3 regions of the Bradyrhizobium sp. USDA 4354 genome follow, and region 2 is predicted to be linked to each of the others. Evidence: predicted binding sites of a transcription regulator. Region 2 holds the regulator's gene; each other region holds the start of a gene.
The links. Region 2 encodes PhoB, which activates phosphate uptake and scavenging genes when phosphate is short. Its sites were predicted from a motif close to TGTCATNNANCTGTCAT; they were not measured.

Region 1 (9,916 bases), 5.8 Mb from region 2:
GCCGCTCCTTGGAGATGAAGCGCTCGAACAACAGATCGACCTTGGTCGGGTCGACCGAGGTGATACCGAGCACGTAGCACACGGCCGAATTCGCCGCCGATCCCCGGCCCTGGCACAGGATGTTCTGGCTTCGCGCGTAGTGGACGATGTCGTGCACGGTCAGGAAGTAATGCGCGTATTTCAGCTCGGCGATCAGCGCGAGCTCCTTGTTGAGCGTCGTGCGCAGCTTGTCGTCGATCTTACCTCCAAAATATTTATCGACACCCGCCCAGGTCAAATCCTCCAGATGCCCTTGCGCGGTCTTGCCCGGCGGCACCGGCTCATCCGGATACTGGTATTTGAGCTGGTCGAGCGAGAAGTCGATCTTCCCCGCAAAACGCATGGTCCCCGCGATCGCCTCGGGGACATCGCGGAATAATCGCGCCATCTCCCTGGGTGTTTTCAGAAACCGCTCGGCATTGGCTTCCAGCTTCCGTCCGACCGCCTCGATCGTGGTCTTTTCCCGGATGCAGGTCAGCACGTCCTGAAGCGGACGGCGGCCGGGATCGTGATAGAGCACCTCGTTGGTCGCGAGCAGCGGCACTTTTGCTTTGGTCGCGAGATCATCGAGCCGTGCCAGGCGGCGCCGGTCGTCGCCGCGATAGATCAGGCTCGCTGCCAGCCACACGCCCTCGGCGCGGCTCGCCTTTAGTTTTGCAAGCACATCCAGCGCCTGCGCCGGCTCGAAGCGATGCGGCAACGTCAGGATCAGGAGCTGGCCTTCCGAAAATTCCAGGAGATCGGCAAAGGTGAGATGACACTCGCCCTTCTCGATCCGCGTGATGTCGTCGCCGCGTTTGCCCCGGGTGAGGAGTTGACAGAGCCGGCCATAGGCCGCGCGGTCGCGCGGATAGACCAGGATGTCGGGCGTGCCGTCGATGAAGACGATGCGCGCGCCGATCAAGAGTTTCGGCTTGTGCAGCACCTCGTCATTGTCGAGCTCCTGGTAGGCGCGCACCACGCCTGCGAGCGTATTGTGGTCGGCGATGCCGATCGCGGGAATCCCGAGCTTGCTCGCCTGATGCACATAGGCGCGCGGATCCGAGCCGCCGCGCAGGAAGGAGAAGTTTGTGGTGATGCCGATCTCGGCATAGCTGAGCGTATTCATGCGAAGAGACCGTGCACATACCAGCCGGGAGAAGCGGGCTTGCCGTCGCCGTCGAACACCTCTCCTTCATAAAGACCGTCACGAAAGATCCAGAAGCGCAGGCCCTCGGCATCCTCGATGCGGAAATAATCCCGCGTCAGCTGCTTACCGTCCTGCCGCCACCATTCCATCGCGATGCGCTCGGGTCCCTCCACCCGCACCACTGCATGCAGCGCACGCCGCCAGGTGAATTGGTGTGGCGGGCCGTCGGGCACGGTCGCGAACGGCACCTTGATCGGCTCCGGCTTGTCGAACAGGCGCAAGGGACGCAGCGGCGGCTCGCTCTCGGTACGCGCCGGCCATTCGGCCTGCATGGCAGAGGTGAGATGATGCTGCGCCGATGCAACCAGCACCGCGCTTTCAGGGATATGGGTGTCCTCAGGCAGGTGCACGACGACGCGCTTTCCGCCGATTCGCGCGGCGATGCGGTCGATCAGCGCAGCAAGCTCGTCATTGTCGTGGACATGGGCGTCGAGGTCGCGCTGCTCCTGCACCACGATCTCGGTGCGGCTCGCCGACAGCCGCACCATATCGAAGCCGAAGCCGGGATCGAGGGGATCGGCGAGCGCATCGAGGCGCTCGCGGAACAGGCGGTCGATCACGGCGCTTCGCGTCACCGGACGTCCGGCCTCGACCGTGATCGCACGCACCACGCCGTCGGTGCGGAAGAACGCCGCTTCCAGGCGCCGCGCGCCCTTGCCCTGCTTCTCCATGGACGCAATCAACGTGTCGGCCAGCCGCGACAGCGTCATCGAAATCATCGTGTCGGTCGCGATCGGCTCGGCAAAGCGCTTCTCTACGATGTAATCGGGCAGCGGTTTGCGCGGGTTGATCGGCGCGTCGCCCTGCCCCAACGCATGCGCGAGCAGCGTGGAGAAACGCGCGCCGAACCGCGCCGTGATCTCGTGCGGCTCGCGCGAGGCGACATCGCCGATGGTCTTCAGCCCGGCGCGACGCAGGCCGGTGGTGATGGCCTCGCCCGCACCGAGCGCGGAGACCGGAAATGAACTGATCGCCTCCGCCTCCCCGCCATCGGCCACGATGGCGCCGGATGCCTGCCGGGTCAGCGTGCGCGCGCCGACCGAAGTGCCGGCGATCGCCGCGCTGACGGCAAAGCCTTGCCGACCGAGCGCGCGGACCAGCGTCTTGAGCAGCGCGGCCTCGCCGCCGAACAGATGGGCGCAGCCGGTGATGTCAAGAAACAGCCCGTGCGGCGCATCGAGCGCCACCAGCGGTGTGAAACGGTCGCACCAGTCGGCGATATCACTGAGCGTCTTGGCATCAGCGACAGGGTCGGCGTCGAACACACGCAAGTCCGGACACATCGCCCGCGCATTGGCGAGCGGCTGGCCGATATACAGGCCGAGGCGCTCGGCGGCCTCGTCCAGCGCATGGATCACCAGCGCATTGTTGTCCTTGATGACGACGATGCTCGGCTCATGATTGGCTTTACCCAGCCCGGCGCTGTTGAAGAACCGCTGGATCCTGTCGATGGGCAGGCGCGGCAGCCACAGGCTGAGAATACGTCGACGGTTCACTGAACTGGCACTCATCACAATTCCATTCCATGATCCACCGGCCGCACGGGCCATGACGATTGCGCAAGAGCTCGGCATCGAAGCGCGGCGCGCCCCAGGCGCTCCACATCGGGCCCGGCGGCGAATGCGCCGCGCGCAGCATCCATCGTGTTTCGGCAGTCGATGGCAGCGGCTGCGCGGCCATCCGCAGCAAGAGGCCGGTAACGCCGGAAGATTGCGCGGCGAGCGTCAGCTTGCGGCTCGCCACGAGATCGAACTGCCTGATCTCGCCCCAGAGCTCGAGCACGACGGCCCCCAGCGCATCGCAGGCGAGCGCGTCGGCCGAGGTGCGCAGCGCGCTCTCGACATCGGCGGCGCGCACCATCACCACGCGGCGGGGATCGAGGCCGAGCTCCGATAGCCCGCTCATCGACAGCGCGCCGGTTTCAATTTCCGAGAAATCCTGCCGCACCCACAGCAGCGGCTTGCGTGCCGTCACGCGGCCTGCAAGCCCGGTGACAAAACCCGTTGCGGCGGCGCCCTGGCGTCCTTCGCAAAATACCTCGTGGATCGCCGCACGCGCGAGCCCACCTTTCAGCGCGCTGTCGGCCTCGCTATGGCCGAGCGCGACCCGCTCGTGCTGATGCGCGACCTCCGCGGTCTCGATGCGCTCGATCTGGCCGCGCAAGATCGCAAGCGCGCTTGTCCGTGCGCCGCTCATGCTCGCCGCTCCCCAGGAATTGATGCCGTGGTCCTCAAAAGAAGAACCAACAGCTGGCTCATTTGTTCATGATATGTTCTAATATAAAGCTAACGGCGGCCGAAGAGTCAATCGAATTGGCGGGCTAGGGATTCATAAGTTGAATCAAAGGGATTCCGGGATGGACGTACAACGCAAGCTGGAAATCCTGGCGGACGCCGCCAAATACGATGCGTCCTGCGCCTCCAGCGGCACCGAGAAGCGGGATTCCAGCGATCGCAAGGGCATGGGCTCGACCGCGCCCGGCATGGGCATCTGCCATTCCTACGCGCCGGACGGTCGCTGCATCTCGCTGCTCAAGGTGCTGCTGACCAACGCCTGCAATTACGACTGCCTCTATTGCGTCAACCGCACCTCCTCCAACGTGCCGCGCGCCCGCTTCACCATCGAGGAGGTGATCAAGCTCACGCTCGACTTCTACCGGCGCAATTACATCGAGGGTCTGTTTCTCTCCTCCGGCATCATCCGCAGCCCTGATTACACGATGGAGCAAGTGGTGAGCGTCGCGCGCAAGCTGCGCGAGGAGCATCACTTCCGCGGCTACATTCACCTGAAGACCATTCCCGAGGCCGACGACGCGCTGATCGCGGAAGCGGGCAAATATGCCGATCGCCTCTCCATCAACATCGAGATGCCTGAGGAGACGAGCCTGAAGCAATTCGCGCCGGAGAAGGACGTCCGCGCGATCCGCCGCACCATGGGCCGGTTGCGGCTGAAGCTGGACGAGACCGAGGAAGACCGCAGCGCGAAGACGAAGGCAAAACCGCAGCGCTTCGCGCCGGCCGGACAGAGCACGCAGATGATCGTCGGCGCAGATAGCGCCTCCGATCACACCATTCTCCACACCAGCGCCAATCTCTACGGCGCCTACCGGCTGCGGCGCGTCTACTACTCCGCGTTCAGCCCGATCCCCGACGCCAGCCGCGCCCTGCCCCTGCGTGCGCCGCCGCTGCTGCGCGAGCACCGGCTCTACCAGGCCGACTGGCTGATGCGGTTCTACGGCTTCGACGTCGGCGAGATCGTCGACGACAGCGCGATGCTGCCGCTCGACATCGATCCCAAGCTCGCCTGGGCGCTGCGCCATCGCGACCGCTTCCCGCTCGACGTCAACCGCGCCAGCCGCGAGGAACTGCTGCGCGTGCCGGGCTTCGGCACCAAGGCGGTCGAACGCATCATCGCAACGCGGCGCACCACCACGATCCGCCTCGCCGATCTCGCGCGGCTGCACGTGCCCCGCAACAAGGCGCTGCCGTTCATCATCCTCAGCGATCACCGCCCCTCACCGCATCGTCTCGATGCCGCCGGGCTGATCGAGCGGTTCAAGCCGAAAGCAACGCAACTGGGATTTGGCTTCTGATGCAGTACATCACCCTCGACACCGAAACCGATTTCGACGGCTGGCGCAAAGCCGCACGTTCGCTCGTGCTCCATCATGTGAATCCCAACGATGTCACCTGGACCGTGCAGGGCGGCGAAGCGGAGTTGTTCGCACCGCCCGCGCCGTCTCCGATCGTCGAGGCGAACGACGGCACCTTCAACGTATCAGCAAAATTCGTCGAGCTCGCCAAGGCCGCAATCCTGCATCGCGATATCAAGCGTTTCGCGATCCTCTATCGCCTGCTCTGGCGATTGAAGGACAATCACGACCTCATCGAGGTCGCGACCGATCCTGATGTCGCGCAGGTCACGGCCATGGCGAGAGCGGTCTATCGCGACGAGCACAAGATGCATGCCTTCGTCCGCTTCCGCGAGATCGGCCGGGAACGCCAGGCGCATTACGTCGCCTGGTTCGAGCCGGAGCATCACATCGTCGAGCTTGCCGCGCCGTTCTTCGCCAAACGCTTTGCCGACATGCCCTGGTCGATCCTGACGCCCGATCTGTCCGCGCATTGGGACGGCCACGCGCTCTCGTTCACGCCGGGTGTCAGCAAGAGCGAAGCACCGGGCGAAGACCGGCTGGAAGAGACCTGGCGGCGCTACTACGCCAGCATCTTCAATCCGGCCCGGCTCAAGGTGAAGGCGATGCAGGCCGAGATGCCGAAGAAATATTGGAGGAACCTGCCCGAGGCCTCGATCATTAAGCCCTTGATCGAGGACGCCGAGCGTATGACCGGCGCCATGATCGCCAATGCCGCAACCGATCCGCACAAGCCTCAGAAGCGGCCGGAGGCTCCGATGAAACGCAAGCTTGCTGCCGACGATCTCGAAGCGCTCCGCGGGGAAGCCGCCCATTGCCGCGCCTGCCATCTCTACAAGGATGCGACGCAGACCGTGTTCGGCGAGGGCCCGAAGAACGCCAACATCATGCTGGTCGGCGAGCAGCCCGGCGACAAGGAAGACCTCGCCGGCCACCCCTTCGTCGGTCCGGCCGGCCAGATGCTCGACCGCGCGCTGGAGGAAGCCGGCGTCGACCGCAAGAAGGTCTATGTCACCAACGCGGTCAAACACTTCAAATTCGTGCCGCGCGGAAAGATCCGCCTGCACCAGAAGCCGAACACGCCTGAGATCCGGGCGTGCCGGCAATGGTATGAGCGGGAAGTTTCGGCAATCCAGCCGGATCTCATCGTGGCGATGGGCGCCACCGCCGCGCAAAGCGTGTTCGGCAAGATCACTCCGATCGGCAAGAACCGCGGCCGGCTCCTAGACCTTCCCGACGGACGCAAAGCGCTCGTGACGGTGCATCCGTCCTATCTGCTGCGGCTGCCCGATCCGGAAGCCAAGGTGCTGGAGTATCAGCGCTTTGTCGAGGATTTGAAGATCGCCGCCGGCTTGCAGAAGAAGGCCGCACGAGCTGCCTAAGGACTGGCAGGGAAACGGCATACTGGCAGGGAAACGGCATACTGGCAGGAAAACGGCTTTCACGCCTTGGTTGTCATCCAGCCTTCAAGTCCATCGCGGACAATACCCTTACCTGAAAGCTAAGGGGCGTCCAGACATGACCGATGTTGCATTCGACCGCGCGGTAGCAGATCCCGCGCCGATCCAGCCGGCCTCGCGGCCAAATCTCGACAAGGGCTTCAATCCGCTGACGATGATCCTATTCTTCGGCATCCTCGCCGCGGGCCTGCTGTTCGTCGCCTACAGCATCTATGTCGACGTCAACGCCACCGGCATGCGGGTGACGACCTACCTGCCCTATATCCTGTTGTTCGTTGCGCTCCTGATCGCGCTCGGTTTCGAGTTCGTCAACGGCTTCCACGACACCGCCAATGCGGTGGCGACCGTGATCTACACCCATTCGCTGCCGGCCGAAGTCGCGGTGATGTGGTCGGGCTTCTTCAACTTCCTCGGCGTGCTGCTGTCCTCCGGCGCGGTCGCCTTCGGCATTGTTTCGCTGCTGCCGGTCGAGCTGATCCTCCAGGTCGGCTCCAGCGCCGGCTTCGCCATGGTGTTCGCGCTGCTGATCGCCGCGATCCTGTGGAATCTCGGCACCTGGTTCTTCGGCCTGCCCGCCTCCTCCTCGCACACGCTGATCGGCTCGATCATCGGCGTTGGCGTCGCCAACGCCGTCATGCGCGGCCGCGACGGCACCTCGGGCGTCGACTGGACCAAGGCGACCGAGATCGGCTACGCGCTGCTGCTGTCGCCTCTGTTCGGCTTCATCTGCGCCGCCACGCTGTTGCTGCTGCTCAAGTTCATCGTGCGCAACCCGGCGCTCTATTCCGCGCCCGAAGGCAACAAGGCGCCGCCGCTCTGGATCCGCGGCCTGCTGATCGCCACCTGCACCGGCGTCAGCTTCGCGCACGGCTCGAACGACGGCCAGAAGGGCATGGGCCTGATCATGCTGATCCTGATCGGCACCGTGCCGACGGCCTACGCGCTCAACCGCGCGCTGCCGGAATCCCAGGTCGCCCAGTTCCAGAAGACTTCCGAGGCCGCCTCCAAGGTGATTTCGGCGAAGGGCGCCGGCCACAGCATCATCGGCGATCCGCGCCCCGCGGTGACGCAGTACATCACGCTGCGCCACATCAACGAGGGCACCTATCCCTCGCTCGCCGTGCTGGTGAAGGAGGTCGGCGATCAGGTCGCCAAGTACGGCACGCTGAACAAGGTGCCGGCGGAAGCCGTGGGCAACACCCGCAACGACATGTACATGACCTCGGAAGCGATCCGGTTCCTGATGAAGGACAAGGAGAACGATCTCAACAAGGAGGAGATCGCGACCCTGAACGCCTACAAGGGCTCGCTCGACGCCGCCACGAAGTTCATCCCCAACTGGGTGAAGATCGCAGTCGCCATCGCGCTCGGCCTCGGCACCATGATCGGCTGGAAACGAATCGTCATCACGGTCGGCGAGAAGATCGGCAAGTCCCATCTCACCTATGCGCAAGGCGCCTCGGCCGAGCTCGTTGCCGCGGCCACGATCGGCGCCGCCGACGTGTTCGGCCTGCCGGTCTCCACCACGCATGTGCTGTCGTCGGGCGTCGCCGGCACCATGGCGGCGAACGGTTCGGGCCTGCAATGGTCGACCATCCGCAACCTGCTGATGGCCTGGGTGCTGACGCTGCCCTGCGCGATCATGCTGTCGGCCACGCTCTATGTGATCTTCTCGCGGATGTTCTGAGGAGACCGATAACTCTAAAGCGTATGGCCGGGCTTACGCCCGGCCATTTGCATTCAGCTTGTCATTCCGGGGCGGCTCGAAGAGCCGAACTACGGTGCGCAATTGCGGACCGGAGAATCTCGAGATTCCGGGTCTGGTCCTGCGGACCCTCCCGGAATGACGACGGAGACCTTTAAGACGCCGCGAGCTGTTCCTCGACCAGCTTGACCCAATACGACGTGCCGTAGACGATCGCCTCGTCGTTGAAATTATAGGCGGGGTGATGCAGGCCGGCGCTGTCGCCGTTGCCACAGAAGATGAAGGCGCCGGGCCGCGCTTCCAGCATGTAGGCGAAATCCTCGCCGCCCATCAGCGGCGCCATCTCATGCACATTGGCCTCGCCCGCGACCTGCGTGGCAATGCGCCGCGCCACCTCGGTCTCCGCCGCATGATTGTTCACGACGGGATAATTGCGCTTGTAGCGAAGGTCGATCTTGGCGCCGGTGATCTGTGCCACGCCTGCCACGACTTCATGCACGCGCTTCTCGACCAGCTTGCGTACCTCCGGCGACAGCGTGCGGATGGTGCCTCTCAGCGTCGCGGTCTGCGGAATGACGTTGCGGGCGTTGCCGGCGTGGAATTCGCAGATCGAGATCACCGCCGATTCCAAGGGATCGACGCTGCGCGCGACGATCGACTGCAGCGCCGTGATCACCTGCGCGCCGACCAGCACGGAATCGACGCATTTGTGCGGACGCGCGGCGTGGCCGCCGACGCCTTCGATCATGATGTCGACCTCGTCGGTCGCCGCCATGATCGGACCCGGCCGGATCGCGAACGAGCCGATCGGGATGCCCGGCCCGTTGTGCATGCCGTAGACCTGCTCGATGCCGAAGCGCTCCATCAAGCCGTCCTTGACCATGGCCGCGCCGCCGGCGCCGCCCTCCTCGGCCGGCTGGAAGATCACCACGGCATCGCCGGCAAAATTGCGGGTCTCGGCGAGATAGCGGGCGGCCCCCAGCAGCATCGCAGTATGGCCGTCATGGCCGCAGGCGTGCATCTTGCCGGGGGTCTTGGAGGCGTAAGGCAGATTGGTCTGCTCCTCGACCGGCAGCGCGTCCATGTCGGCACGCATGCCGATCACCTTGAGCCCCTCGCCGGCCGGTTTGCTACCCTTGATCACGCCGACCACGCCGGTCTGGCCGAGGCCGGTCACGACCTCGTCGCAGCCGAACTCGCGCAGCCGGTCCGCCACGAATGCTGCGGTGCGGTGGACATCATACAGCAGCTCGGGATGCTCATGGATGTCCCGGCGCCAGGCCTGAATATCGGGGTGGAGGTCGGCGACGCGGTTCACGATGGGCATGGAGGATCTCAAGCCTTGTTAGGAATGCAGGACTGTCTACCATGCAAGCGTCGGTCCACCTAATAATCGCGCCCACAAGTCGAAATCGCGTGATCGTCTCGGACCCGAAGGGGCTGGGTCCAGGCTTTGGTTTCAATGGCAAATCCGGTTGCAGTACGATCCTAGTACCACTGGCTCGACTACTGAGGTTTTGAAATGGCAAGTGCTGATATTCAGCAGTTTGGCGACCCCGATCCGGTTGTATCAGAGAGGGCACTGGAGCGGTTGGCCGCCCAGGGCCCTGAAATCATCAAGGAACTACTTCCGCTTGATCTCCCTTGGCCCAACCGCCCCTGGCATGCGAGGGGCCGGCTCGTCAGGCTCTGCGAAAGACTGAGTCCCGCAATCGTTCCGCATCTGCTTGAACTAATCAAAACTGGTGAATGGCACGCCAAGATTGCGAGCTCGCCCTGCTTCAGAGCGTTCGCCGGGAACAATCGTGTAGGCGGGGCAATCCTCGGCCTCATAGACTCGAACGATATCGACGTCCGACGGCTGACGATTG
Region 2 (9,916 bases):
TCGGCCATGCCCATGTGCCCTATCGCATCAACGCGCTCGCGGCCTTCACCAGCTATTCGATCGGCCACAATGTCGGCGCCTCCGTCTTCACCGGCGGGGCGGTGCGCTATCGCATCTATTCGGCCTATGGGCTGAACGCGATCGACGTCGCAAAAATCTGCTTCCTCGCCGGCCTGACCTTCTGGCTCGGCAATGCCGCCGTGCTCGGCCTCGGCATCTCCTACCACCCGGAGGCCGCGGCCTCGATCGACCAGCTGCCGCCCTGGCTGAACCGGGTGCTGGCGCTGATGATCATCGTGGCGCTGGTCGGCTATGTGGTCTGGGTCTGGACCCAGCCGCGGGTGGTCGGTCGCGGACCCTGGACCGTGGTGCTGCCGGGCGGCCCGCTGACACTGCTCCAGATCGCGATCGGCATCGTCGATCTCGGTTTCTGCGCGCTGGCGATGTATGTGCTGGTCCCGGACGAGCCCAATCTCGGCTTCGTCGTGGTCGCGGTGATCTTCGTCTCGGCGACCCTGCTCGGCTTCGCCAGCCATTCGCCCGGGGGCCTCGGCGTGTTCGACGCCGCCATGCTGGTCGGCCTCTGGCAGATGGACCGCGAGGAGCTTCTCGGCGGCATGCTGCTGTTCCGCGTCCTCTATTATCTGTCTCCCTTCGTCTTATCTGTAATCTTGCTGACGTTTCGCGAAGTTATCATCGGCGCACGTTCGAAGCGCCTGCAGCAGGCGGCGCTCAAGCTCGACCCCGGCCCGGCGCGTGAAGCCGCCTATGCGAGAGAGCGCAGCGACGGCGGCGCCTGACCGGCGCAAGCCCCTCAAGGAGAAGCCGCCCCTATGGCGATCGACGCCCCATCTTCTCCCTCCGCTCAGCCCTGGTCCGACCGGCTGCGGCACTCGACCATCATCCTTATCGCCGCAGCGCTGGCGCTGTCCGTCGTGGTCTCGCTCGGCGAATTGTCGGCGCTGCACGCCGCAATCGTGTTCCTCTGTATCGCGGCGGCTGCTTTGATCCCGTGGCGGCTGCACGATCCCGCCGCCTCCCGCGACGACGTCAGGCGCATCAACCCGGTCGAGAGCGCGGCGGTGGCCGCGGTGGTCGCCGGCATGCCGGATCCGGCCGTGCTGCTCGACCGCGCCGGCCGCGTCATCCACCTCAACGCCGCGGCCGCCCAGCTCGCGCCGGCGCTGCGCAGGAACGAGCTCGCCCAATTCGCGCTACGCTCGCCGGAGATCATCACGGCGCTGCGCGAGGCGATCGCGACCACTGAGCCGCGGCGCGCGACCTATCTCGACCATGTTCCGGTCGATCGCTGGATGGAGCTCATGATCACGCCGGTGCCGGTGCCGACCAGCTTCGGCGGCGCCGACAAATGCATGCTGATGACCTTCCACGACCAGACGCCGCTGCGCCGGGTCGAGGAGATGCGCGCCGACTTCGTCGCCAATGCCAGCCACGAGCTGCGCACGCCGCTGGCCGCGCTGTCGGGTTTCATCGACACGCTCCAGGGCCAGGCCAAGGACGATCCCAAGGCACGCGAGCGCTTCCTCGGCATCATGCACAACCAGGCCACCCGCATGGCGCGCCTGATCGACGATCTCTTGTCGCTGTCGCGGGTCGAGCTGTCGGCCCATGTCCGGCCCGACACCCTGGTCGATCTCGTGCCGATCATCCGCCAGGTCGCCGACGGACTTGAGCCGCTGGCGCGCGAGCGCCAGGTCGAGGTGGAAATCCATCTGCCGGAGCCGCCGGTGATGATCGCGGGGGATCGGGAGGAGCTGCTCCGCCTGTTCGAGAACCTGATCGAGAACGCGCTCAAATATGGCGCCTCGGGCGGACGCGTCATCGTGTCGCTGACCTCGAGCGCATCCACTGACGGAACTCAGGAAATCCGGGTCATGGTCCGCGATTTCGGCCCCGGCATCGCGCCCGAGCACCTGCCGCGGCTGACCGAGCGCTTCTATCGGGTCGATGTTGGCGACAGCCGCTCCCAAGGCGGGACCGGGCTCGGATTATCGCTGGTGAAACATATTCTTAACCGCCATCGCGGCCGGCTTCTGATCGAAAGCGTGCCCAGGCAGGGCGCCACTTTCACAGCCTGTTTTCCCCAGGGTAGGACATCGGCGTGACCTGAAACTCTTGCGATTTCAATCGCTTGAGGGTGTCATCCAGCTGTCACGAAACCTTCGTAAAAGCACAGCCGACCGCTCCTAAAGGGGCGGCACGGGGAGCGCGATCGGGCGCGGATGGCGCTTCGCTCCCCTGTATGGAGACCAGCATGAATTTCCTCAAAACTATCGTCGCTGCTGGCTTGGTCGCCGCATCGACGACGGCAGCCTTTGCGGCCGACATCACGGGTGCCGGCGCGACGTTCCCGTTCCCGATCTATTCGAAGTGGGCTGACGCCTACAAAAAGGAGACCGGCAACGGTCTGAACTACCAGTCGATCGGCTCCGGCGGCGGCATCAAGCAGATCCAGGCCAAGACCGTGACGTTCGGCGCCAGCGACGCGCCGCTCAAGGCCGAGCAGCTCGAGAAGGATGGCCTCGTCCAGTGGCCGATGGTCATGGGCGCCATCGTCCCCGTCGTCAACATCGAGGGCGTGAAGCCCGGCGAAATGGTGTTCGACGGCGAGACCCTCGCCAACGTCTATCTCGGCAAGATCACCAAGTGGGACGATGCCGCGATCAAGAAGCTCAATCCGAACGTGAAGCTGCCGTCGGAGGCGATCACCGTGGTCCGCCGTTCGGACGGTTCGGGCACCACCTTCAACTTCACCAACTATCTCTCCAAGGCCAGCGCGGATTGGAAGAGCAAGGTCGGCGAGGGCACCGCGGTCGAGTGGCCGGTTGGCGTTGGCGCCAAGGGCAATGAAGGCGTATCCGGCAACATCAGCCAGACCAAGAACTCGATCGGCTATGTCGAGTACGCCTATGCCAAGCAGAACAAGCTGACCTACACCGGCCTCGTCAACAAGGCCGGCAAGCCGGTGCAGCCGACTGTGGAAGCCTTCCAGGCGGCCGCCTCCAACGCCGACTGGGCCAAGGCGCCCGGCTACTACGTCATCCTGACCGACCAGCCCGGCGAGAAGTCCTGGCCGATCACGGCGGCGACCTTCATCCTCATGCACAAGGACGCCACCGACAAGGTGGCCTCGCAGGAAGCCATCAAGTTCTTCCGCTGGGCCTTCAAGAGCGGCGGCAAGGCGGCCGAAGAACTCGACTACATCCCGATGCCGGCCAGCGTCGTGACTCTGATCGAGAAGACCTGGGCTGCGGACATCAAGAGCTAAGCAAACTCTCGTGTCCCGGACGCGGTGCGGCATGAAATGCCGCTCCGCAGAGCCGGGACCCACAAACGCCAGGCCCCGGATAGGCTAGCGCCGTATCCGGGGCGCGAGAACAAAAACAAGCGTATATCAAACGGGCACAGGGGATCGGCGTGGCAGAGATGGCCGTTCAGAGCGATGTAATCGACGACGCCGGACCGTATGACCGCGCCAAGGCCTTGAGCGCGTTCAAGCTCGGCGATGTCACCTTTTACTGGATCACGCGGCTTTCCGCTATCTCGGTGCTGCTGATCCTCGGCGGCATCATCATCTCGCTGATGGTCGGTGCGTTCCCGGCGATGAAGGAATACGGCATCTCCTTCCTGTGGACGCAGCGCTGGGCGCCCTCGGCCGATCCGCCGGTGCTCGGCGCGCTCGGGCCGATGTACGGAACGCTCGTCACCTCCTTCATCGCGATGCTGATTGCCATTCCCGTCGGTCTCGGCATTGCAATCTTCCTCACCGAGCTCTGCCCGCAATGGCTGCGCCGCCCGATCGGCATGGCGGTCGAGCTGCTCGCCGGCATTCCCTCGATCATCTACGGCATGTGGGGCTTCTTCGTGTTGGGCCCGTTCCTGGCCAACACCTTCCAACCCTTCATGATCAAGGTCTTCGACGGCGTCCCTGTGCTGGGCGCGATCTTTGCCGGGCCCCCCTCCTATCTCAGCCTGTTCAACGCTGCGCTGATCCTCGCCATCATGGTGCTGCCCTTCATCACCTCGATCTCGGTCGACGTGTTCAAGACGGTGCCGCCGGTCTTGAAGGAAGCCGCCTACGGCGTCGGCTGCACCACCTGGGAAGTCGTTCGCAGCGTGGTGATCCCCTACACACGCGTCGGCATCATCGGCGGCGTCATGCTGGCGCTGGGCCGCGCCCTCGGCGAGACCATGGCGGTGACCTTCATCATCGGCAACTCGTTCCGCATCTCCTCGTCGATCTTCGCCCCAGGCACCACGATCTCGGCGGCGATCGCATCGGAGTTCGCCGAGAGCGACGGCCTGCACCAGTCCGGTCTGATCCTGCTCGGTTTGCTGCTGTTCGTGTTGACGTTCTTCGTGCTCGCAGCTGCGCGGCTGATGCTGATGCGCCTGGAACAGAAGGCGGGGAAGTGACATGAACCCGATTTACGCACGCCGCCGCCGCGGAGACATCATCATCCGCGGGCTCTGCATCGCCGCTGCCGCCTTCGGCGTCACCTGGCTAGCGCTGATCCTAATCACGCTGCTCTACAACGGCCTGGCCGGGCTCAACCTCCAGGTCTTCACTGCTGACACGCCGCCGCCCGGATCGACCGAGGGCGGCCTGCGCAACGCCATCGTCGGCTCGCTGATCATGACCGTGCTCGGCGTCGGCATCGGCGCGCCGCTCGGCCTGTTCGCCGGCACCTATCTCGCCGAGTACGGCCGCAACGACAGGCTGACCTCGGTGATCCGTTTCATCAACGACATTCTCTTGTCGGCGCCCTCGATCATCATCGGCCTGTTCATCTACGGCGCGGTGGTGGTGCCGATGCGAGGCTTCTCGGCGATCGCAGGCGCGCTGGCGCTCGCCGTCATCGTGATCCCGGTCGTGGTGCGCACCACGGAAGACATGCTGCTGCTGGTGCCGAATCCGCTGCGCGAAGCCGCCAGTGCGCTCGGCCTGCCGCGCTCGCTGGTGATCAAGCGGATCGCCTATCGCGCCGCGCGCTCCGGCCTCATCACCGGCGTGCTGCTCGCAACTGCCCGCGTCGCCGGGGAGACTGCGCCGCTGCTGTTCACCGCGCTCTCGAACCAGTTCTTCAGCCTGGGTCTGGACAAGACGATGGCCAACTTGCCCGTGACCATCAACAATTTCGTGCAGAGCCCCTACGCCTACTGGAAGCAGCTCGCCTGGAGCGGCGCGCTGCTGATCACCCTGACCGTGCTTGCCCTGAACATTGGCGCGCGCATCATTGGCGCCGAGAGGACTGCAAAATGAGTGAAATGTCTATTTCCGTCAGCGCGCCGACCGTTCATCCCGGCTCGCAGCCGCTGCCCGAGGCGCCCGCTAAGGTCACCGCGCGCAACCTGAATTTTTACTACGGTGAGCACCACGCGCTGAAGAACATCAATCTGGCGCTCGGTACCAATCGCGTCACGGCCTTCATCGGCCCGTCCGGTTGCGGCAAGTCGACCCTGCTGCGCATTTTCAACAGGATGTACGATCTCTATCCTGGCCAGCGCGCCACCGGCCAGCTGCTGCTCGACCACACCAACATTCTCGACGCCAAGCTGGACCTCAACCTGCTGCGGGCGCGGGTCGGCATGGTGTTCCAGAAGCCGACGCCGTTCCCGATGACGATCTATGAGAACATCGCCTTCGGCATTCGTCTGTATGAGAAGATCTCGAAGTCGGAGATGGACGACCGCGTCGAGAAGGCGCTACGCGGCGGCGCGCTGTGGAACGAGGTCAAGGACAAGCTCAATGCCTCCGGCCTGTCGCTTTCCGGCGGCCAGCAGCAACGCCTCTGCATCGCGCGGACCGTCGCGGTGCGGCCCGAGGTGATCCTGTTCGACGAGCCCTGCTCGGCGCTCGATCCGATCTCGACTGCCAAGGTCGAGGAGCTGATCCAGGAGCTGTCCGAGAACTACACGATCGCGATCGTCACGCACAACATGCAGCAGGCGGCGCGCGTCTCCGACAAGACCGCCTTCATGTATCTCGGCGAGCTAATCGAGTTCGATGACACCAGCAAGATCTTCACGTCGCCGAGCGACCGGCGCACGCAGGATTACATCACCGGCCGGTTCGGCTGAGGAGACGGAACATGGGTTCTGAACATACCGCAAAGGCCTTCGACACCGACCTCCAGGAGCTCACCCGCCTGGTCGCCGAGATGGGCGGCATAGCCGAGCGCATGATCGTCGATTCCGTCGACGCGCTGATCCGCCGCGACGTCGCGCTCGGCCAGCGCGTCGTCGCCACCGACGCCGAGCTCGACGCGCTGCAGAAGCGCATCGAGGAGCGCGCCGTGCTCACCATCGCCCGCCGCCAGCCGATGGCAGTCGACCTGCGCGAGATCGTCGGCGCCATGCGCGTTGCGACCGATCTCGAGCGCATCGGCGACCTCGCCAAGAACATGGGCAAGCGCGTCGCGGCGCTGGAGACGGACTTTCATCCGCTCAAGCTGTTCCGCGGCCTGGAACACATGACCGACCTCGTGCAGCAGCAGGTCAAGTCGGTGCTGGACGCCTATGCAGCGCACGATCTGCCGGCGGCGATGACGGTGTGGAAGGGCGACGAGGAAGTCGATGCTATCTGCACCTCGCTGTTCCGCGAGCTCCTCACCTATATGATGGAGGATCCGCGCAACATCTCGTTCTGCATCCACCTGATGTTCTGTGCCAAGAACATCGAGCGGATCGGCGACCACGCCACCAACATCGCCGAGACCGTGTTCTACATGATCGAGGGCCAGGCGATCACCGACAAGCGGCCGAAGGGCGACATGACGACCTTCGCCACGACGGTGCCGAATACCTAAGGAGCGACGACAACATGGGCGCACGCATTATGGTGGTTGAGGACGAGGAGGCTCTCACCGAGCTTCTCCGCTACAACCTCGAAGGCGACGGCTATGACGTCGAGACGGTGATGCGCGGCGACGACGCCGACACCCGCCTCAAGGAGCACATTCCCGATCTGATCGTGCTCGACTGGATGCTGCCGGGCCTGTCGGGCATCGAGCTGTGCCGGCGGCTTCGTACCCGCCCCGAAACCAAGCAGCTGCCGATCATCATGCTTACCGCGCGCGGCGAGGAGAGCGAGCGGGTGCGGGGACTTGCGACCGGCGCCGATGATTACATCGTCAAGCCGTTCTCGGTGCCGGAGCTGCTTGCGCGCGTGAAGGGCCTGCTCAGGCGCGCCAGCCCCGAGCGGCTCGCCACCGTGCTCGCCTATGGCGATATCGAGCTCGATCGCGACAAGCGCCGCGTGGCGCGCTCGGGCCGGCCAATCGATCTCGGCCCGACCGAATATCGTCTACTGGAGTTCTTCCTGGAGCATCCGGGCCGCGTGTTCTCGCGCGAGCAGCTGCTCGACAGCGTCTGGGGCCGCGACATCTACATCGACGAGCGCACCGTCGACGTCCATATCGGCCGCCTCCGCAAGCTGCTCAATCTCGGCCGCGAGCAGGATCCGATCCGCACCGTCCGCGGCGCCGGCTATGCGCTGGACGATCGCTTCGCGAAGGCCGAGCAGACGTAAGGGGTTTGGGAAGCCTTAGCGACACACTCAGTGTCGTCCCGGACAAGCGCAATCCGGGACCCATAACCACAGAACGTGAATGCTGCGCGGTAAAGATAACTCCGAGTCCGTAACCACATCTCGCGGTGGCTATGGGTCCCGGATCTGCGCGCGCTTTTGGCGCGCTTGTCCGGGACGACATCGGATGTGTTGAGCCGTCATCGTGTGACGACTGCCATCAGCTAGATCAACAAACTCACCGCGTGCCCGGCTTCGCCGGCGCGCGACGGCGATCCGCTGCGGGCTGATAGGCCACGCGCGAATGCTGGGCGCAGTAGGGCAGGCCGGACAGCGCCTTGCCGCCGCAGAAGAAGAAATCCGGGCTCGATGGATCGCCGACCGGCCAGTGGCAGGTCGCCTCGTTCAATTCCAGCAGCGACAGCCGCTGGCTCATCGGCACCACGTTGTCGTAGGTAACAGGCTCGGCCTCCACCTCGACCTCGAAGGCCTGCGCCAGCGCGGTGTTGCCGCGCGCGACCGGGCGGGTCACCCGCATCATGTGCTGCGCGGGCCGCGCCTTGCGCGGCCGGGGCGCTGCCGATGAAGGGCTCTTGGCGCGGCCGGACAGGCCGAGCCGGTGCACCTTGCCGATCACGGCATTGCGGGTCACATTGCCGAGCTCCGCCGCGATCTGGCTGGCCGAAAGTCCGGCCTCCCAGAGCTTTTTCAGCTGCTCGACGCGATCATCGGACCAGGTCAAAACCGTCATTGCACCCTTTCCCTCGCTGCGCGCCTGCCATCCTGGGGCCTTCGCAGCGAATGCCTAAAGCCTTGAAAAACCCGTGCCGCCCGAATCCCTTAAGGCTCGCCGGGCGCGCTCAAGACGCCCGAACGTTTACGCCGGTACATGAGGACTCTTGGGATCAGAACCGCTGCACGAGATGTCGTATCTGACAGGCTAAACGCTACAATATGGCGTGACTCCCGCGCAAGAGTCCGCCGACTCGCTTCCACATGTTCCGTGGTGAAAACCCCGCAAAATCGGCACCGCAAGACTACGGATTGAGCGTTTCGCGAGGCTTTCCGGGCGGCATTGACACCCGTCTTGCCAAGCATAAGATAGTCTTACGTGCCGCCCTTAAAAGGCGGCACGTTTCGTTTTCCGGGCCGGTCGATGGTGCGTTGCGCAATGCACGCGTCACACCGTCCGCAACATTCAAGTGACGTCATGACCAAGAGCGCCGCGCCGCATTTGCTCCCCGTTTTCGCCAGGGCCGACCTCGGTTTCGAGCGCGGCGAAGGCTGCTGGCTGATCGCGGCCAATGGCGATCGCTATCTCGATTTCACCTCGGGCGTGGCGGTGAATGCGCTCGGCCACGTTCATCCCGCGCTGGTCAAGGCGTTGCAGGAGCAGGCGACGAAGCTGTGGCACATGTCGAACCTGTTCCAGAGCCCGGACGGCGAGAAGCTCGCAAGCCGTCTCTGCAACGAGAGCTTTGCGGATTTCGTGTTCTTCTGCAATTCCGGCGCAGAGGCGCTGGAAGGCGTGATCAAGCTGGTGCGCCACCATCACTTCTCCAAGGGACACCCGGAGCGCTACCGCATCATCACCTTCGAGGGCGCCTTCCACGGCCGGACACTGGCGACGCTCGCCGCCACCGGATCTGCAAAATATCTCGAGGGCTTCGGTCCGCCGATGGACGGGTTCGACCAGGTGCCACATGGCGATCTGGAAGCCGTGAAGAAGGCGATCGGCCCGCACACCGCCGGCATCCTGATCGAGCCGATCCAGGGCGAGGGTGGCGTTCGTTCTGCGCTTCCCGGCTTCCTGAAGGCGCTGCGCGAGCTCTGCAACGAGCACGGCCTATTGCTCGCGTTCGATGAGGTGCAGACCGGCATGGGCCGCACCGGCGATCTCTTCGCTTATAGGCGCACCGGCGTCACACCTGACGTGATGTCGCTCGCCAAGGCGCTCGGCGGCGGCTTCCCGATCGGCGCGGTGCTCGCGACTGCGGACGCGGCCGCTGGCATGGGGCCCGGCTCGCACGGCTCGACCTTCGGCGGCAATCCGCTCGCGATCTCGGCTGCGAACGCCGTGCTCGACGTCATGCTCAAGCCCGGCTTCTTCGACCACGTGCAGAAGATGTCGCTGCTGCTCAAGCAGAAGCTTGCCTCCGTGATCGACCGTCATCCCGATATCGTCAGCGAGGTGCGCGGCGAGGGCCTCCTGATCGGTATCAAAGCCGTGGTGGCCTCGGGCGATCTCGTCGCGGCGCTGCGCGCCGAAAAACTGCTCACCGTCGGGGCCGGTGACAATGTCGTGCGCTTCCTGCCGCCGTTGATCGTCACCGAAGCGGAGATCGAGGACAGCGTCGGGCGGCTCGA
Region 3 (9,916 bases), 400 kb from region 2:
TTGCGGACGTTGCGCAGGGTGACGTTAGCCATGGGTTGCACCGGCGAGTAGCGAATAGGGACTGGCGAATGGGGAAGGTGTAATGAGCAAGGCGGACGCAGCGACCCCATTCGCCACTCGCCACTCGCTATTCGCCATCTTCACTTTTCCGTCTCGACCAGGCCGCGCACGAACAGTTTCTGCATGGCAACGACGACGAACACCGGCGGCAGCATCGCCAGCACGGCGGTTGCCATCACGATCGGCCATTCGGTCAGCGCGTCGGTGGTGGTGATCATCTTGCGGATGCCGATCTGGATGGTCTGCATGTCGTCGCGCGTGGTGATCAGCAGCGGCCAGAGATATTGATTCCAGCCGAGGATGAACAGTATCACGAACAGCGCGGCCATGTTGGTGCGCGACAGCGGCAAGAGCGTATCCCAGAAGAAGCGCAAGGGGCCGGCGCCGTCGATGCGCGAGGCCTCCAGCAATTCGTCCGGCACGGTCATGAAGAACTGGCGGAACAGCAGGGTCGCGGTAGCCGAGGCGATCAGCGGCAGCGACAGGCCGGCATAGCTGTCGAGCATGTGCAGGTCGGCGACGATCTTGTAGGTCGGATAGATGCGCACCTCGACCGGCAGCATCAACGTGATGAAGATGAGCCAGAAGATCGGCATCCGGAACGGAAAGCGGAAATACACGATCGCATAGGCCGAGATGATCGAGATCGCGATCTTGCCGACCGCGATCAGCAGCGCCATCACCAGCGAGTTCAGCATCATGTTGCCGACCGGCTCGCGGGTCGAGCCGCTCGTGCCGACGAAGATGGTCTGGTAGTAGGTCTCGAAGAAATGACCGCCGGGCAGCAGCGACATCTGCCCGTTGGCGATCACCGCGTTGTCCTGGGTCGACGCCACGAAGGCGAGATAGACCGGGAAGGCGACGATCGCGATCCCGATCCAGAGGATGATATGGGCAATGTAGCGCCGAAAGCCTTCTTCCTCGACCATCAGTAGGTCACCTTGCGTTCGACGAAGCGGAACTGGATGCCCGTCAGCACGATCACCATGATCATAAGGATCACCGATTGCGCCGCCGAGCTGCCAAGGTTTCCGCCGAGCAGGCCGTCGGTATAGACCTTGTAGACCAGCGTCTCTGTCGACTTGCCCGGACCGCCGCGGGTCATGGTGTCGATGATGCCGAACGTGTCGAAGAAGGCGTAGACGATGTTGACGACCAGGAGAAAGAAGATGGTCGGCGACAGCAGCGGGAAGATCACGGTCCAGAACCGCCGCATCGGGCGGGCGCCGTCGATCGCGGCCGCCTCGATCACGCTTCTGGGGATGCTCTGCAGGCCGGCGAGGAAGAACAGGAAGTTGTAGGAGATCTGCTTCCAGGCGGCGGCCATGATGATCAGCGCTGCGGCCTGATCGCCGTCGAGCAGCGGATTCCAGTCGATGCCCAGCGCCCGCAGGTACCGCGAGAGCACGCCGAGCGAGGGATGCAGCATGAAGATCCAGAGCACGCCGACGACCGGCGGCGCCACCGCATAGGGCCAGATCAGCAGCGTGCGGTACAGCATCGAGCCACGCAGCGGCTTGTCCGCCATCACGGCGAGCAGCAGCGCGAACGACAACGACGACACCGCGATCGCGAACGAGAAGAAGAAGGTGCGCAGGATCGCCTCGAAATAGGCGCGCTCCTTGAACAGCTCGAGATAGTTCTCGAACCAGACGAAGCTGGTCGACAGGCCGAAGGCGTCCTGGAGCAGGAAGGACTGGATCACGGCCTGCAAGGCCGGCCAGTAGAAGAAAATCAGGACGATCGCGAGCTGCGGCGCAACCAGCGCATAGGGCAATAGCTTCGACTGGAAAATGGCTTGCTTTTGCATGATGCCCGCAGGGGCGGCAGGCCGGCTGACCGGCCTGCCGCTTGTCGCCTTACTTCACGGCGGTCTTTTCGAACTGGCGCAGCATGGTGTTGCCGCGCTCGACGGCCGCGTCCAGCGCCTGCTTGGCGGTCTTCTTGCCGGCCAGCGCCTGCTCGATCTCTTCCGCCCAGACGTCACGGAGCTGCACCATGTTGCCGAGGCGCAGGCCGCGCGAGTTCTCGGTCGGCTCCTTGTTGGTCAGCTCGAGCAGCGGCGTCTCGAGATACGGCTGGTCCTTGTAGAAGCCCTCGGCCTTGGCCTTCTCATACGCCGCCTTGGTGATCGGCAGATAGCCGGAGGCCTTGTGGATGTAGACCTGACGATCGGTGTCCGAGAGGAAGGTCAGGAATTTTGCGACGCCCTTGTACTCCTCGGCCGACTTGCCGCCCATCACCCAGAGCGAGGCGCCGCCGATGATCGAATTCTGCGGCGCGCCCTTGGCGTCCGGATAATAGGGCATCGGCACCGCGGTGAAGGCGAACTTGGCCTGCGCCTTGACGTTGCCGAAGAACGCCGACGAGGTCAGGTAGAGCGGGCATTCGCCCGACGTGAAGCGGCCTTCGCCGGTGTTGGTGCGGCCGGCATAGTCGTAGGTCTTGTCCTTCTGGAGCTCGACCAGGTTTTCAAGATGCTTGACCTGGAGCGGTCCGTTGAACGAGAGCACGGTGTCGAAGCCGTCGAGGCCGTTGGCCTTCGTCGACAGCGGCACGTTGTGCCAGGCGGAGAGCTGCTCGAGATTGACCCAGGTGACCCAGGAGTTGGAAAAGCCGCAGGTGGCGTGCCCGGCCGCCTTCAGCTTCTTGGCGGCTTCGAATACTTCAGGCCAGGTCTTCGGGATCTCGACATTGGCCTTCTTCAGCTCATCGAGGTTGACCCACATCACGGTCGACGACGAGTTGAAGGGGAAGGACAGCATCTCGCCCTTCGAGGTCGAATAGTAGCCGGTGATTGCGGGTAGATAGGCCTTCGGATCGAACTTCTCGCCGGTCTCGGCCATCAGCTTGTAGACCGGCTTCACGGCGCCGGTCGCGGCCATCATGGTGGCGGTGCCGACCTCGAACACCTGCATGATGTGCGGCGCGTTGCCGGCACGGAACGCGGCGATGCCGGCATTCATCGTGTCGGCATAGTTGCCCTTGTAGGTCGGGATCACCTTGTAGTCGCTCTGCGCGCCGTTGAAGTCGTTGGCGAGCTTGACGATGACCTCGTTGTTGGCGCCGGTCATCGCGTGCCACCACTGGATTTCGGTCACGGCGAGCGCCGGCGAGGAGCCGAGACCAACCGTGAGTGCAACAGCAGCAGCAGCGCCAAAATGTCGAAGAGCCATCAAGAAAACCTCCCTTGCCCGTCACTAAAGAAGCGCTTGCGCTAGCAGCGCCATATGACGTTCACATGACTGTGTAAGCGGCCGAAACGAAAGCGGCAAGCGCTGGAAAAGGAAAGCCCGAAAATAGGCGAAGATGCGCGCGGACAGCCGCAGCCGTTCGCGGTGCACAGGCGTGCGCGCGCCGCAGTGCGGCATTGGAGGCTGTGAAGGTGTGGCGCCCTAGCGCTTGCGCTCGGGACCGCAGACCGTGCCCTTTTCGACCATCGCGTCGATCTCGGCCTTGGAATACCCGAACTCGCCCAGCACCTCCGCGGCGTGCTGGCTGAATTTCGGCGGCACGCGGCGCAGGCTCGGCTTGCTGCGGTCGAGCCGGATCGGCGAGGCGACGCCCTTGTACCAGTCCTTCTCGATAATATCGCCGCGGTAGATCGTGTGCGGATTGGTCAACGCCTGGTCGATCTTCTGCACGGGCCCTGCGGGCAGGCCCGCCGCGAGCAGGCGGTTGCACAGCGGCTCGGCCTCGTGCTGGCTGAACACCGCGGCCAGCTCGGCGCGCAGCGCCTCGCGATTGGCGATGCGGTCCTTGTTGCGGGCAAAGCGCGGATCGGTGCCGAGCTCGGGCTTGCCGATCTCCTTGGCGAGCTTGCGGAAGGTGCCGTCATTGCCGACGCCGATGAAGATGTTGTCGGTCTTGGTCGGAAAGATCGCGTAAGGCACGAGGTTGGGGTGCTCGTTGCCGGTGAGGCTCGGCGGCTTGCCATGCATGAAATAATTCGCGGTGTGCGGATGCATGATGGCGAGACCGGTCTCGTACAGCGTGGTTTCCAGGAACTGGCCCTTGCCCGAACGCTGCCGCTCCGACAGCGCCATCAGGATGCCGATCGCCGCATAGAGGCCGGTGGTGATGTCGACCAAGGGCACGCCGATCCGCATCGGCCCGCTCTCGGGCGAGCCGGTCGCCGCAATCATGCCGGTCATGGCCTGGATGATGGCGTCATAGCCGGGATTGCCGCCGCGCGGCCCGTCGGCGCCGAAGCCGCAGATCCGGCAATGCACGAGGCGCGGGAATTTTTCGCGCAACACCGCGTTGCCGATGCCCCATTTCTCCAGCGTGCCCGGCTTGAAATTCTCGATCAGGACGTCCGCAGTCTCCAGCATCTTGAGCAGCACGACGCGGCCGCCCTCGGAGGCGAGGTCGAGGCCGATTGAGCGCTTGTTGCGGTTGATGCCGACGAAATAGGCCGCATCCTCCTCATGGAAGGGAGGGCCCCATTCGCGCACCTCGTCGCCAGCGGGCGGCTCGACCTTGATCACGTCGGCGCCATGGTCGGCGAGGATCTGGGTGCAGTAAGGACCGCCGAGCACGCGCGTGAGATCGATGACGCGCAGTCCGCTCATTGCGCCCAAAACGGCTTCAGTCATGCCTTCGCTTCCCCTGTGTCGATCTTTGGATTACAGGCCTAGCGAGGTTTGTTTGCGCCAGCAATGGCGCCGGGCGTGGGGCCGTATGCGCCGCTGTGCGGCCATCCCGCGCGGTGGGAAATCAACGGTAGCGGCCGGCCCGAGGGGGATCCCGGGCCAGCCCATCCGCCTTTCCGTCAGACGACCGTCAGGCGAACGTCGACATTGCCCCGCGTGGCATTGGAGTACGGGCACACCTGGTGCGCCTTCGCGACCAGCGCCTCGGCCTCCGCACGGGCGAGGCCCGGCAGCGAGACGGCGAGGTCGATGTCGAGACCGAAGCCGCCCTCGGAACGCGGGCCGATGCCGACGGTCGAGGTGACGGAGGCATCAGTGGGCACCTTCGGGCCGCCCTGCGAGGCCACGAACTTCATCGCGCCGATGAAGCAGGCGGCATAGCCGGCCGCGAACAGCTGCTCGGGATTGTTGCCGGCGCCGCCGCCGCCGCCGAGCTCCTTCGGCGTGGTGAGCTTGACGTCGAGCGCGCCGTCGATGGTCGCGGCATGGCCGTCGCGGCCGCCGGTGGCTTTTGCGCTGGTCTTGTAGAGGACGTTCACGGACATTGGGGTCTCCCTGAGGTCTTGGGGTGGGTGGGGTGCAATCTTTATTGCAGGCAATTAGATAGCGCGCAATCGAAATTGCGAGGCTTCACATTTAATTGTTCGCAATTGAATGTGCCGCCGGCCGGCCCCAGAATGGAAAGAAACCCGTGAGATTCTCTATGGCCCGGAAATCATCGGCGGTGGACGCACCGCTTCGGCTCGACAACCAGATCTGCTTCGCGGTCTATTCCGCCGCGCACGCCTTCAACCGCGTCTACAAGCCGCTGCTCGATCGGCTCGGCCTGACCTATCCGCAATATCTGGTGATGCTGGTGCTGTGGGAACGCGACGACGTGCCGGTCAAGGAAATCGGCGAGAAGCTGTTTCCTGGATTCGGGCACGCTGACGCCGTTGCTCAAGCGCCTCGAGGCTGCCCATCTGGTCAAGCGCACCCGCTCGCGCGAGGACGAGCGCCAGGTGCTGATCGCGCTGACGCCGCAAGGCCATGCACTGAAGGAAAAGGCACGCAGCGTGCCGCAGTCGATCCTGGCGGCGTCGGATTGCTCGGTGTCGGAATTGGTCGGGATGAAGGACGAGATCGTCGCGCTGCGGGATAGGTTGAATGCGGTGATCGGGGAGTAGGTTTCCCGGGCGCGCGGTCAGAAATGCTTCTTCGCGAACGCGCGGCCAGAGCCAGATTTCAGATATTGCTCGAATGCGACAGCGCGTGCGGCGTCATCGAACGCGAAATAAGTCCGAATTCGCCAAGGCCCGTATTTCGAGGTGTGCGGTACCTCGCCGGCGTTGTGCTTCTCCAAGCGGGCCCGCAGGTCGTCCGTGATGCCGACGTAGAAGTGCTCGGAATCGAGACTTTCGAGAATATAGACGTATTTCATTCTGCTTCCTCCCAGAGGGCAGGATAGCAGGCTGGAGCCAGTACGGGGCTTTGTTTGCGATCGTGGATAGAGTCGCCCTTCGGGCTATGGCGGGACAGCATTCGCTCACTTCGCTACGAGGGACTTCCCTAGGCTTGCCCAGCCGAAGCTCGCGAAGCGAGCGAAGGCTGGTGGAGCCAGGCGGGATCGAACCGCCGACCTCTTGCATGCCATGCAAGCGCTCTCCCAGCTGAGCTATGGCCCCTTAGTCCTTAAATGGGACGATCCTGGTGGATCCCCCACAGACCGGCGAGCCTGGTGACTCGCGCGGTGCACCCTTTTTCACAGATCAGGACTGATCTCAAGTCTCTTCATCACCTCCGACATCACCAATGATGTCGGTCACGTCCTCATCGCCCTCTTCCTCGTCGGCAATGAAGGTCGAATCATCGTCATCATCGTCGTCGAGGGTCTCATCGACCTCGATATCGTCCTCGGATTCGGGCACGACCGCCTTGACCTTGCCGGTGTTCTCCTCGGCATCAGCCTCCTCGAGCGAGACCAACTCCTCGGCCTCCGCCGGCTCCGGCGTGGTGTCCTGAGCCATGCTGCGGGCCTCGGCGCCGCGGGGAGCACGTGCGGGCGCCACGGGCGCGATCGGCACCACCTCGCCGGTATAGGGCGAGATCACCGGATTCTTGTTGAGGTCATAGAATTTCTTGCCCGTGGTCGGGCAAATACGTTTGGTTCCGAGTTCGGACTTGGCCACGGCAGGAATCCTGGGAATGTCTGAAAAGCGGTGCTTCACTTGGCTAGTTGGCGGCCCGCTGTCAATAGCGCATTACGAGAGAACGACATGCCCGTGACGGGGCGCGGACCATGTGGTACCTGCGCGCTAGCCCCAAGGATGCATCCAAGGGCCTATTCAAGGACACAATCTTGACCCATTCCGACCAACCGAGGCCGCTCCAGTCTCGCGCCAGCGGGCCCCTGACCGGGAAAGTACGGGTGCCCGGGGACAAGTCGATCTCCCACCGCGCGCTGATCCTGGGCGCGCTCGCGGTCGGCGAGACCAAGGTTTCGGGTCTGCTGGAGGGCGAGGACGTCCTCAACACCGCCAAATCCATGCAGGCGCTGGGCGCCAGGGTCGAGCGCACCGGCGATTTCGCCTGGAAGGTAAACGGGGTCGGTGTCGGCGGCTTCGCCCAGCCCAAGGCGCCGCTGGATTTCGGCAATTCCGGCACCGGCTGCCGGCTGGTCATGGGCGCCGTCGCCGGCTGCCCGATCTCGGCAGTGTTCGACGGCGACGCCTCGCTGCGCAGCCGTCCCATGCGCCGGATCCTCGATCCGCTCGAAAAGATGGGCGCGAAGGTCACCTCCGGCGGCGACGGCGGGCGTCTGCCGCTGACCATCCAGGGCGCGCGCGACCCACTGCCGATCACCTACAAGACCCCGGTCGCCTCGGCCCAGATCAAATCGGCCGTGCTGCTGGCGGGCCTGGCTGCGCCGGGTACCACCACCGTGATCGAGGCCGAGGCCAGCCGCGACCACACCGAGCTGATGCTGAAGCATTTTGGCGCCGACATCACCTCGGTGCAGGAAGGTCAGCACGGACGCCGCATCACGCTGGTGGGCCAGCCCGAGCTGCATGGCGCCAATGTCGTGGTCCCCGCTGATCCCTCGTCGGCGGCATTCCCCGTCGTCGCAGCGCTGATCGTCGAGGGCTCCGATGTCGTGCTGTCCGACGTCATGACCAATCCGCTGCGCACCGGCCTGTTCACCACGCTGCGCGAAATGGGCGCTTCGATCGAGGAGAGCGAAAAGCGGGGCGATGCCGGCGAGCCGATGGCGCGCTTGCGCGTGCGCGCGTCAAGGCTGCGCGGCGTCGAGGTGCCGGCGGAGCGCGCGCCCTCCATGATCGACGAATATCTGGTGCTGGCGGTGGCGGCGTCGTTCGCCGAAGGCACCACCATCATGCGCGGCCTGCAGGAGCTGCGCGTCAAGGAATCCGACCGGCTTGAAGCCACTGCCGACATGCTTCGCGTCAACGGCGTCAGGGTCGAGGTGTCCGGAGACGATCTGATCGTCGAGGGCCGCGGCCATGTCCCCGGCGGCGGCACCGTCGCCACCCATATGGACCATCGCATCGCGATGTCCGCGCTGGTGATGGGCTGCGCCTCCGACCAGCCGGTAACCGTCGACGACACCGCCTTCATCGCCACCAGTTTTCCGGATTTCATTCCGATGATGCGTTCGCTAGGGGCCGAGCTTTCATGAGGCCGTGGCGATGAGCGCAGCCTTCGACCGCGACGCCTTGCTGGAGGCTTTCGATTCGATCGGCCGTGCTGCGGCCGACGCCGGAACAAAGCTTCAGATCGCGGTCTATGGCGGCTCGGCCCTCATGCTGGCCAGCAATTTCCGCTTCGCGACCGAAGATGTCGACGTCTCGAAGCTCGAGCGCCCGCTGCCGGATTGGCTGGAAAGAACGACGGCCGATATTGCCGCAAGGAATGGATGGGGTGCCGACTGGTTCAACGGCCATGTCGTATTTCATCTCAGTCCACTCGCCGACCGCGCCGCGGATCATCTGGAATTTGGGACCTTCCCGCGCGATGGCACGCCGCCGGGGCTCGAGGTTTGGGTGCCGTCCGCTGAATATCTTCTGGCACTGAAATTGAAGGCGTTCCGCATTACGGATCCCGTTCGCGGGGAGACGGAACGGCTGGATATTTTGAACTTGATGAAAGTGGTTGGAATCTCGACCGTAGAGGAAGCCATCGCTCTGCTTGGCCGGTATTTTCCCGTCAGCGCGGCATCCTCGGAGAAGCAACGCTTCTTGCTGAAGAACATGGATCTCGGGGGAGGAGCGGATGCGCCCGAATACCCTCGCTGAAGCTGTCGATCGCATTCGGGCCGGCGCGCCGCGGGACGCGGTCCTGGCCGAATTCGTGGACACGTTCGATCTGGCAGGGACCGCCCGCGCTCAATACGAGACGATCGAGGATGAGCCGGCGCTGACGCAGGACGATCGGCTCGACGCTCTGGTCGGTGCGATCGCCGAGTATCTGGCCAAGCAACGTCGTCTTGGTCGGGTGCCAGCGTGGGTCTGCGATCCGGCGCGGCGCCTTGCCGAGCCATGGTTCACGACGTCATCGCCGTCCGACGCGATGCGCGAATATCTCACTTTTGCGAGCCCCGCGGAGTTCGCGTCTCGCAACATTTTTACGGAAGAGCGGCCATTGCGACGAGCGCGCGGGCCACAGACAGCCAAGGTTTGAGTAACATGATCATCGCCATCGACGGGCCCGCGGCCTCGGGCAAGGGCACGCTCGGCAAGCGTCTCGCCCACCATTACGGCTATCGTCATCTTGATACCGGCGTGATCTATCGCGCGGTGGCCTATGCCCTCATGCAGTCCGGCCATGATCTCCGGGACGAGGCGGCTGCTGTCGCGGCGGCGCTGGAGCTCGATCCCGAAAAATTCGGCAATCCCGTCCTAAAGACACAGACGGTCGGCGAGGGGGCCTCCATCGTCTCGGCAATCCCGGGAGTCCGCGAAGCCCTGGTCAATTTCCAGCGGCAATTCGCCGCCGATCCGCCCGGCGCCGTGCTCGACGGCCGGGATATTGGAACCGTGATCTGCCCCCATGCCGACGTCAAAATCTTCGTGGTTGCCGACCCCAAGGTCCGCGCCCATCGTCGGACCATGGAGGCCAGGGCGAGAGGCGAGGAGGCCGACGAGGCGGCCGTGCTCGCCGACATCATCCAGCGCGACGAACGCGACAAGAACCGGCCGATTGCG

Region 1: the regulator PhoB is predicted to act here: its motif matches at 6,334-6,350, upstream of ACVIIV_RS32145 (inorganic phosphate transporter).
Region 3: the regulator PhoB is predicted to act here: its motif matches at 3,291-3,307, upstream of ugpB (sn-glycerol-3-phosphate ABC transporter substrate-binding protein UgpB).

What each region holds. Positions count from the first base shown of each region.
Region 1 covers NZ_JBSSDC010000001.1:6,889,287-6,899,202, forward strand. Annotated here, with positions in the region: gene ACVIIV_RS32120 (error-prone DNA polymerase) at 1-1,147, opposite strand, end outside; gene ACVIIV_RS32125 (Y-family DNA polymerase) at 1,144-2,739, opposite strand; gene ACVIIV_RS32130 (ImuA family protein) at 2,636-3,424, opposite strand; gene ACVIIV_RS32135 (putative DNA modification/repair radical SAM protein) at 3,585-4,820, shown strand; gene ACVIIV_RS32140 (UdgX family uracil-DNA binding protein) at 4,820-6,262, shown strand; gene ACVIIV_RS32145 (inorganic phosphate transporter) at 6,399-8,027, shown strand; gene ACVIIV_RS32150 (M20 aminoacylase family protein) at 8,200-9,372, opposite strand; gene ACVIIV_RS32155 (toll/interleukin-1 receptor domain-containing protein) at 9,568-9,916, shown strand, end outside.
Region 2 covers NZ_JBSSDC010000001.1:1,120,437-1,130,352, reverse strand. Annotated here, with positions in the region: gene ACVIIV_RS05415 (lysylphosphatidylglycerol synthase domain-containing protein) at 1-800, shown strand, start outside; gene ACVIIV_RS05410 (ATP-binding protein) at 834-2,126, shown strand; gene pstS (phosphate ABC transporter substrate-binding protein PstS) at 2,276-3,289, shown strand; gene pstC (phosphate ABC transporter permease subunit PstC) at 3,448-4,437, shown strand; gene pstA (phosphate ABC transporter permease PstA) at 4,439-5,284, shown strand; gene pstB (phosphate ABC transporter ATP-binding protein PstB) at 5,281-6,102, shown strand; gene phoU (phosphate signaling complex protein PhoU) at 6,114-6,830, shown strand; gene phoB (phosphate regulon transcriptional regulator PhoB) at 6,845-7,552, shown strand; gene ACVIIV_RS05375 (GcrA family cell cycle regulator) at 7,788-8,300, opposite strand; gene ACVIIV_RS05370 (acetylornithine transaminase) at 8,760-9,916, shown strand, end outside.
Region 3 covers NZ_JBSSDC010000001.1:1,516,248-1,526,163, reverse strand. Annotated here, with positions in the region: gene ACVIIV_RS07150 (sn-glycerol-3-phosphate import ATP-binding protein UgpC) at 1-32, opposite strand, end outside; gene ugpE (sn-glycerol-3-phosphate ABC transporter permease UgpE) at 141-989, opposite strand; gene ugpA (sn-glycerol-3-phosphate ABC transporter permease UgpA) at 989-1,870, opposite strand; gene ugpB (sn-glycerol-3-phosphate ABC transporter substrate-binding protein UgpB) at 1,920-3,236, opposite strand; gene ACVIIV_RS07130 (CaiB/BaiF CoA transferase family protein) at 3,456-4,658, opposite strand; gene ACVIIV_RS07125 (organic hydroperoxide resistance protein) at 4,835-5,260, opposite strand; partial or broken gene ACVIIV_RS07120 (MarR family winged helix-turn-helix transcriptional regulator) at 5,419-5,881, shown strand; gene ACVIIV_RS07115 (GIY-YIG nuclease family protein) at 5,899-6,135, opposite strand; tRNA gene ACVIIV_RS07110 (tRNA-Ala) at 6,304-6,379, opposite strand; gene ACVIIV_RS07105 (TIGR02300 family protein) at 6,476-6,883, opposite strand; gene aroA (3-phosphoshikimate 1-carboxyvinyltransferase) at 6,994-8,391, shown strand; gene ACVIIV_RS07095 (hypothetical protein) at 8,402-9,007, shown strand; gene ACVIIV_RS07090 (hypothetical protein) at 8,985-9,392, shown strand; gene cmk ((d)CMP kinase) at 9,398-9,916, shown strand, end outside.